Regions from separate parts of the Altererythrobacter arenosus genome, predicted to be linked through region 1. Evidence: predicted binding sites of a transcription regulator. Region 1 holds the regulator's gene; the other holds the start of a gene.
The links. The regulator LexA, encoded in region 1, represses DNA repair genes until DNA is damaged. The targets are predictions, from matches to a motif close to GTTCCNCNCTTGTTCT.
Positions count from the first base shown of each region.

Region 2: the regulator LexA is predicted to act here: its motif matches at 2,509-2,524, upstream of P7228_RS02100 (deoxyguanosinetriphosphate triphosphohydrolase).

Region 1 covers NZ_CP121106.1:2,850,580-2,855,101, reverse strand. The annotation lists gene gltX (glutamate--tRNA ligase) at 1-487, opposite strand, end outside; gene P7228_RS14205 (ComEC/Rec2 family competence protein) at 608-2,692, shown strand; gene lexA (transcriptional repressor LexA) at 2,715-3,404, opposite strand; gene P7228_RS14195 (molybdopterin molybdotransferase MoeA) at 3,510-4,522, opposite strand, start outside.
Region 2 covers NZ_CP121106.1:400,739-405,260, reverse strand. The annotation lists gene P7228_RS02115 (SO2930 family diheme c-type cytochrome) at 1-512, shown strand, start outside; gene P7228_RS02110 (alpha/beta fold hydrolase) at 509-1,471, shown strand; gene P7228_RS02105 (aspartate/glutamate racemase family protein) at 1,561-2,256, shown strand; gene P7228_RS02100 (deoxyguanosinetriphosphate triphosphohydrolase) at 2,557-3,726, shown strand; gene P7228_RS02095 (NAD(P)H-binding protein) at 3,719-4,411, shown strand; gene P7228_RS02090 (bile acid:sodium symporter family protein) at 4,460-4,522, shown strand, end outside.

The DNA of each region.
Region 1 (4,522 bases):
CGATCGTGGTCTCGCCCGACTGCGGGGTCTTGATGCGCACGACGAAAGGAGCGCCTTCGGGAGTTTCAGCTGGATCTCGATCGCGCCAACGACCATCATAGCGCATGGGCTGCTTGTTGGCGCGCTGCTGGGCGCGCATTTCCTCGAGCTCTTCGGGCGTAGCGAAGCATTTGTATGCGAGACCTGCATCAAGCAGCTTATGGGCTACCTCGGCGTGCCGCTCGGCGCGTTGCGCCTGGAAAACGGTGTCGTCGTCGAAATCGAGTCCTAGCCAGTCGAGACCGTCAAGGATTGCGTCAATCGCTTCCTGTGTCGAACGCTTGCGATCGGTGTCCTCGATACGAAGCAAGGTCTTGCCGCCGTGGTGACGGGCGAACAACCAGTTGAACAACGCGGTGCGCGCGCCTCCGATGTGCAGGAACCCGGTCGGCGAAGGGGCAAAGCGGGTGACGACCCCATCGGTCAGAGCTCCGCTTTTGCTTGCCATAAGTCCTTCAATCCTTTCAATAAAGCCATGGCCACACGTCACGCGCCTATGGTACCCATGGGGGATGGTGCCGATAGCGGTAATGCTGCAGTGCAGCGCAATTGGCGCAGCGCAGCGCAAATGTCCAGTGTGGCGAAGCATTTCGAGCGTTTTCTGGCTCTTGCGGGGTTCGATCGCGGGCCCTGGATAGCGGTTGCATTCGGGCTCGGGATTGTCGCCTGGTTCTTATTGAGCGAGCCGTGGCAGTGGAGTGCCGGGATCGGCGCGGGAGTAATCTGCGCGATCTTCGGCGCAACGCTCGGGAGGCCCGACGGTCATCTGCAACTTCTGCCAAGGGCGATGATTGTGGTCGGTTTGGTCTTCTCGCTCGGCATGGCGACGATCTGGGCCCGCTCGTGGATGGTCGGGGCGGAGCCGATCGAAAGGCCTGCTGTGATCACGCTCCAGGGCCATGTGCTTGAGCGGCAGGACCAGCCGGCAGAGTCGCGGGTCAGGCTGGTTCTGGCAATCCGCGACGCCGAAGCAGGTGTGGCGCGAAAGATCCGCGTAAACGTTCCAGCCGAGGATATTGGCGAAGGCATGTCCGAGGGAGCTGTTCTCCGCCTGCGGACCCGGCTGATGCCGCCAGCAGCGCCAATGTTGCCGGGCGGCTATGACTTTGCGCGGACGGCATGGTTTGCCGGGCTCGCGGCGACCGGGAGCGTCATCGGACCAATCGAGGTCGTCGAGCCTGCGCCGAAGCGCACAGCACTAGCGAATATTCAGCGCCGCCTGTCCGGCCATGTCCGGAGCCAGCTGGACGGGCCAGAGGGCGCCATTGCGGCCGCTTTCGCCAGCGGGGATCGCGGTGCCATCGGCCAGGCTGACGAGGATGCGATGCGCGATGCAGGGTTGACGCATCTCCTCTCGATCAGCGGGCTCCATGTCAGCGCGGTCATCGCGGCAGCCTATGTCCTGGCGATCAGGTTGCTGGCCTTGTGGCCAGCACTGGTGTTGCGAATACGCCTGCCGGTGGCCGCTGCGGGCATCGCTGCTCTTGCCGGTATTGGATACACCTTGCTGACCGGATCGCAGGTGCCGACTGTGCGTAGCTGTATCGCGGCCTTGCTGGTCCTCGGCGCGGTGGCATTGGGTCGAGATGCGCTCTCGCTGCGAATGGTGGCGGTCGCCGCAGTCTGTGTGATGATTCTCTGGCCGGAATCGATCGTCGGCCCAAGCTTCCAGATGAGCTTTGCCGCGGTCATCGCCATCGTTGCGCTGCATAACTCGGCTCCGGTGAAGCGCTTTCTGGCGCCGCGAGAGGAAGCCAGGGTTATTTGGTTCGCACGCCGCAGCGTGATGTTGCTTGTCACGGGATTGGTGATCGAGATCGCGCTGATGCCGATCGTTCTGTTCCATTTCCATCGCGCCGGAGTCTACGGCGCGCTGGCCAACGTGATCGCGATTCCGCTCGTTACCTTCGTGTCCATGCCGCTGATCGCGCTGGCTCTTGTGCTGGACATCGTTGGAGCAGGAGCGCCGGCGTGGTGGCTGGTGGGACATTCGCTCGACCTGCTCTTGTGGTTGGCGCATGTAACCGCCTCCCAACCGGGCGCGGTGAAGCTGATGCCGCAAATGAGCGATGGCACCTTTACACTGTTCGTCGCCGGGGGCCTCTGGATTGGACTGTGGAGCGGACGCGCCAGGCTTTTGGGACTGATCCCGGCGGGCTTCGCGACGATCCTGCTTCTGCTTACGCCGGTCCCTGATGTCCTGATCTCCAGCGACGGGAGGCATGTGGGGATCACCACGCAAGACGGCCGTTTACTGAGTCTGCGCGACAGTCGATCGGATTACGCCCTCGAGAACCTGATGGAGTTGGCGGGTGTCGAAGCGGAGCCGATTCCGCTGGAGGATTGGCCGACGGCGGGTTGTACCAGCGAATTCTGTGTCCTCTCGCTTGAGCGGGGAGGCAAGACCTGGTCCCTACTCATGGCGCGCAATCGCGTGCGGGTAGAGGAACGTGCGCTGGCCGCTGCCTGCGAGCGGGCCGATATCGTTATCGCAGATCGCTGGCTGCCGTCATCATGCCGTCCGCAGTGGCTCAAGGCCGATGCGCGCTTTCTTGAGCGCTCGGGCGGTTTGTCGCTCGATCTGGAGAATGGAACGATCACCAGCGTCGCCTTGAGCCAAGGCAAACATGGCTGGTGGCGCGGCGCCGATTAGCGGTTGAGGCCAACGGGCCAGATCAGTGATAGCGGCGCAAGAGCCCCGCGAGCTTGCCCTGCACGACCACTTCGTGCGGATCGTAGACCTGCGGATCGTACATGCCGTTGGCCGGATCTAGCCGGATCTTGCCGTTCTCGCGCCGCAAATACTTGAGCGTCGCTTCCTCATTGCGGACCAGTGCGACCACGATCTCGCCGTCTCGCGCCGTATCGGTCCGTCGCACCAGCGCGAAGTCGCCGTCGAAAATTCCGGCCTCGATCATCGAGTCGCCCGAAACTTCGAGCGCGTAATGCTCGCCCGGCCCAAGCAGCGCCGCAGGTACCGGCATCGAGGACTGCCCCTCGATCGCCTCGATAGGCGCGCCGGCCGCGATCCGGCCATGCAACGGCACTTCGATGATGTCGTTGGCCGGTTCGCGTGCAACCGCCTTGGTGGCCAAAGCCATGGTGATAGCGTCATTGGCGGGCATGGGGCGCTTGGCTGCCGGCGTCACATCCTCAGGCTGCTTGATAACCTCGAGAGCGCGCGCTCGATTGGGCAAGCGGCGAATGAAACCGCGCTCTTCCAGAGCGGATATCAGGCGATGGACGCCCGACTTGCTTTTCAGGTCGAGCGCATCCTTCATCTCTTCAAAAGAGGGCGAAATGCCCGTCTCTTCGAGCTTCTGCTGAATGAAGCGGATCAACTCGTGCTGCTTTGCCGTCAGCATGGCGAAAATCTCCCTTGGTCGCCCATTGTCGCCGGTTATTTCGCGCACCGATAAGGTGAACGAATGTGGAACAATTAGGAAACGATTTTCAGCAAGTCAAGCTATTCAGCCATTTTCCAACAGGTAGCATTCGACCGCTTCACCTGCGGATATGGGCGAAGCATCGATACCGCGAGCAATCAGACAATTGCTCGCAGCGAGAGCAGCCAGTGCCGAGGAATCCTGCGAATCGGCCGGTGTCACCGAAAGCCCGTCCCAAGACCCGCGAATGAATTCCTGCCGCGAACCACCGGCCGGAAGACTGCAACCTGCCTTCAGCGTAACCAGCCGCGGAAGAGTTTCGGCCGCACCCATGGCCGCCCTGACGCTGGGCAGAACGAACAGGAACGCGGTGACGAAGCTCGACACCGGGTTGCCGGGAAGGCCGAAGATGAGCTGATTCTCGCGCTGTGCGATGAGCAACGGCTTGCCAGGCTTCATCGCCACCTTCCAGAAATCGAGCGATGCGCCCCATTCCTCCAGTGCAGGGCGGATGAGGTCATGATCGCCGACCGAGGCGCCGCCGCTGGTGATCACGAAATCGGCTCTTTCGGCACTCGCAAACGCATCGACCAACGCCTGGCGATCGTCGGGGACGGGCCCGATGCGTTCCACGCGGCACCCCATCCGGGCGAGCAGGGTTGTTAGCATGGCGCCATTCGAGGCAGGGATCTGGTGCGGAGCGCAATCTTCCGGGGTCACCGAAAGTTCATCACCACTATCGATCACTGCGACCAGCGGAGCCTCATGTACGGGCAGGGTGGAGTGACCGGCGGTAATTGCGAGCGCCACCTGGGCAGCGCCGATCCGAGATCCGGCACCAAGCACCAGATCGCCTTCGGAAAAATCGAATCCGCAAGTGCGGACGTGTTTGCCGCGACCGGGCATGTCCTCGGTACAGCGAAGATGATCTCCGGTGCGTTCGGCGTTCTCCTGAATGAGCACCCGATCGGCTCCAGCGGGCATGTGCGCGCCGGTCGAAATTCTCACCGCCTGACCATCGATCAATGCGCTGCCAAAGGGGGCGCCCGCGCGACTTTCTCCGATCACGGTCCAGGGTCCGTCGCCCACTATCGCGT
Region 2 (4,522 bases), 790 kb from region 1:
GCGTACCCAACAAGAACCAGTGCAAGGAATGTCACGGGCTCGACGGGCAGGTTGTCCTGATCGGGCCCAAGGCGCGCAACCTGTCGTCGGAGTGGCTCGATCAATACGTAGCGCTAGGCATGCTCGACCAGGCGCCCGAACTCGCGACGCGCCTGCCGCTGTGGGAAGAGCGTAGCGAGACCCCGACCGAGGCTGCGGCGCGCGGCTATCTCGATGTCAATTGTGCGCACTGCCACAGGCCCGGTGCAACCGCTTCGAACTCGGGCCTCGACCTGCGCTGGGAACAGGACGATCCGCACGCCATCGGCATCTTCAAGCGGCCCGTTGCTGCGGGACGCGGTGCTGGCGGGCATGAGTTCAGCATCGTCCCGGGTGAACCGGATAATTCGATCCTCGCCTACCGCATGGGCTCGCTCGAACCCGGCGTCGCCATGCCCGAGATGGGCAAGGGCACGATCGACAAGGATGGTGTCGAAATCGTGCGGCGCTGGATCGCGGAGATGAAGCGATGAAGCGGCTGGGCAAGATCCTTGGCGTGATCGCTGCGATCTTGCTGGTGGCTTTCCTCATTTTCCGAGTGCCGGACACCGACCCGGCCGAGATGCGCGACAAGTATGGTGGCGCGCCCTCGCAATTCGTGCGTGTCGCGACCGGTGCCGTGATCCATCTGCGCGACGAGGGGCCGCAGGACGGCCTGCCGATAGTCCTGCTCCACGGATCGAATGCGGATCTTCACACCTGGCAGCCCTGGGCTGAAGCATTGAAAGGGGATTATCGCGTCATCCGTTTCGACCAGGTGGGGCATGGCCTGACCGGCAGCGATCCGCAGGGCGATTACACGATCGAGGGCTATGTCGCGGATATCGACGCCATTGCCGAACGCCTTGGGCTCGACCGCTTTGTCCTCGCCGGCAACTCGATGGGCGGGAGCCACACCGTCGCTTATGCGATGGCGCATCCCGAGCGGTTGCTTGGCATGGTGCTGGTCGATCCCGGCGGTGCGCCGATCAACCGCGATGGCGGGGGAAACCTGGCATTCAAACTGGCCGCGATGCCCGGTGTCGGCAGTTTCATGAGCCAGTTTCTGCCTCGCTCGCTGGTCGAGCGAAGCCTTTCCCAAAGCGTGTCGAACCAGGCTGTCGTCACCCCGGAGGCGGTCGATCGTTACTGGGAACTGGCGCGCTATCCCGGCAATCGGGAGGCGACCCGGATCCGCTTCAATCGCGGGTGGAAGGCATTCGATGCGGGCGATATCGGGGCAATAGGCGTGCCGACGCTGATCTTGTGGGGCACCGAAGATCGCCTCATTCCGGTCGAGGCGGGCCGCTGGTTCGACAAACATCTCCCCAACAGCACGCTCATCGAATACGAGGGGATCGGCCATTTGCCGCAGGAAGAAGCCGCCGATCGCAGCGCGCGCGATCTGCGGAACTGGCTCGCTACCGCGCCGTTAAGCAACGAACAGCAATAAATCAGGCGATTTTCCGGAGCCTATGGACGCTGTCGGGCCCGCCCCGCTAGGCTGGCTGTGGGGAGTGAGTGAAGGAAGAGGGAACGGCGTTGCGCAAATTGGGCATGATCGGGGGTATGAGCTGGGTCTCGACCGCCATGTACTACGACAACATCAATCGGATCGTTCAGCGGAATTCGGGTCCGATGGCGAGCGCACCGCTGCTCATCGAAAGCCTCGACTTCCAGCAACTGTACGGCCTGCGCGAGGACAACGACTGGGATCGCGCAGCGCGGGTTCTGGTCGACAGCGCAAAGCGGCTCGAACAGGCCGGTGCGGAAGGACTGATCATCTGTGCCAACTCGATGCACCGCGCCTACGACGAGGTCGCCGGTGCCATCGATATTCCGATCATCCACATCGCCGACTGCGTCGGCCAGGCGATGAAGGATGCCGAGTGCAAGAGCGCCGCTCTCATCGGGACCCGCAATGTCATGACCGAAAGCTTCTACCGGCAACGGTTGGTGGCGCATGGTGTGGACTTGCTCCCTCCCGACATGACCAATGTCGAAGCGGTCGACCGGATCATCTACGAAGAACTGATGGTGGGCAAGGCGACGCGCGATGCAGAACGCACGCTCCGCACCATTATTACCCGCAAGGAGCAGGAAGGAGCGCAGGCGATCGTCCTTGCCTGTACCGAGCTCGACATGGTCGTGGATGTCGACGCCAATATTCTGCCGATTTTCGACTCGACCCGCATTCATTGCCGGGTGGCCGCGGACTGGATTCTCGGGCGGGCCTGAAACAACAATTGTTTCAATTTGGCGCAGGTCGTCCCCAGTCGGCAACAACTTGTCGATTTTTTACAAGTCCGGCTTCACTTTCGACAGAAGTGATGTAGTGAACTTTCAAGCGCAGAGTGGTTTCAACAGTAACCAACCCCTGCGACGCAGAGAACGCTCTGGCCTTTCGGGTCGCATGCCGTTTGGCCATCAGAGCCGCCCAATCCCACAGGGAGGGCGGCTCTTTTTCTGCCAGCAATCAAGTAGATCGATGTTTCCCGATTGTTCCCGTTGTCGTGCACCGGGCGGTCCCCTAATCGCATGAAGGTGACGAACAGGGCCCCCTACGCAGCAGATCCCGCCAATTCGCGCGGACGTGAGTTCGATCAGGACAGGGGCGGGGCACGTGGGCCACGGAGCGAATTCCAGCGCGACCGCGACCGGATCATCCATTCGATGAGCTTCCGTCGATTGCGCTCGAAGACCCAGGTCTTCATCGCTCCCGATGGCGATCACTATCGCACCAGGCTCACCCATAGCCTCGAAGTCGCGCAAATCGGCCGGGTCATCGCGCGGGCGCTCGGCCTGGATGAAGACCTGACCGAAGCCCTGTGCCTGTCGCACGACCTGGGCCATCCGCCGTTCGGCCATGCGGGCGAATCGGCCTTGTGCGAAGCTATGCAGCGCCACGGGGGGTTCGATCACAATGCGCAGACGCTGCGCACGGTCATGCGGCTCGAAAGCCCATACCCCAAACATGACGGGCTCAACCTGAGCTGGGACCTGCTCGAAGGGATTGCCAAGCACAATGGGCCCATCGCGGCGCCGAACTGGGCGATGGCCGAACTCGACGAGGCCTATGCACTCGACCTCTATCAATGGCCCTCGCTCGAGGCACAGGTGGCAGCGGTGGCGGATGACATCGCCTACGACAATCACGACATCGACGATGGGCTTCGCGCCGGTTTTCTCGACCTCGAAGACCTGCTGACCTTCGATTTCCTCGCAGACCAGTGGCGGGCCGTCGAAAAACGCTTTCCTAATGTCCCCCGCGATCGCCAGTTGCGCGAACTGGTGCGCGACCAGATCGGCCTGATGGTGAACGACGTGATCGAGCACACCAAGGTTCAGGTCGATGGGATAGGATCGGTGGCGGAAGTCCGTGACGCGGGCCGACAGCTAGGCGGATTTTCTCCCGCGCTCGCAGTCCAGGAACGCGGTTTGAAGAAGTTCATGTACGAGAAGCTCTATTACCATCCCGAACAGGTCGGCACCGCAGAGCGCGCCCGCGACGTCGTTGCGCGCCTGTTCGCGGCCTATTCGCAGGACGCCACCTTGCTGCCCCAGGAATGGCAGGATCGGCTGCCGGAGCATGACCCGGCGCGCAGCCGGATCATCGCCGATTTCATCGCCGGGATGAGCGACCGGTTCGCGATGGACAGTTGTGCGGTGATCTACGGCGAATATCCCAAGGGGCTGACCAATGTCTGAGCGGGTGCGTGTCGCGCTGGTCGGTTCGACCGGATTGATCGGCCGCTCGATCATCGAGGAGGCCAATGCCAGCGACCAGATCCAGCTGATCGCGATCTCGCGTCGCGAAATCCGTGTGCCTGACGGGGTGAAGATGGAAATGATCCTCGCCGATCCATCGGAGTGGGACGAGGTGCTGAAAACCGTTCGGCCGATCTCCCTCATCAACGCGCTTGGCACGACCTGGAAGCGCGCGGGGAAGGATGAAGAGGCCTTTCGTGCGGTCGATTACGACCTCGTGCTGGAGACGGCTCGCAACGCAGTGGCTGCCGGTTGCGAGCGCATGGTCACCATCAGCTCGGTCGGCGCGAGCCTGCAGTCGAAGAACTTCTACCTGCGGGTGAAGGGCGAGGTTGAGCGCGATCTCGCCAAGGTCGGCATGAAGCGCCTCGATATCCTGCGCCCCGGCCTGCTCAAGGGATCGCGGCAGAGCGACTTCCGGGTGGGAGAAGGTTTGGCCAAGATCGCCAGCCCGCTGATCGACCCGCTGCTGCGCGGTACCAAGAGCGCCTATCGCTCGATCGACGCCAGGATGGTGGCGCAGGGCGCGCTCGAGCTCTCGCTGCGCAAGGCGGCGGGCAAGTTCCCGCACGACAACGACGGTATCCGCCGCGCCGCGCGCGACTGGAACAACCGCACCAGCTAGGCACGACCCGGGCGCTAGGCTAGGCAATGCCCCGAAGGGGAGGGGCATTTGATCCGCCAAGCGACGAACCTGTTCGCATTCTGGACCGTCTTGGGTTCCGCCTGGGCGTGG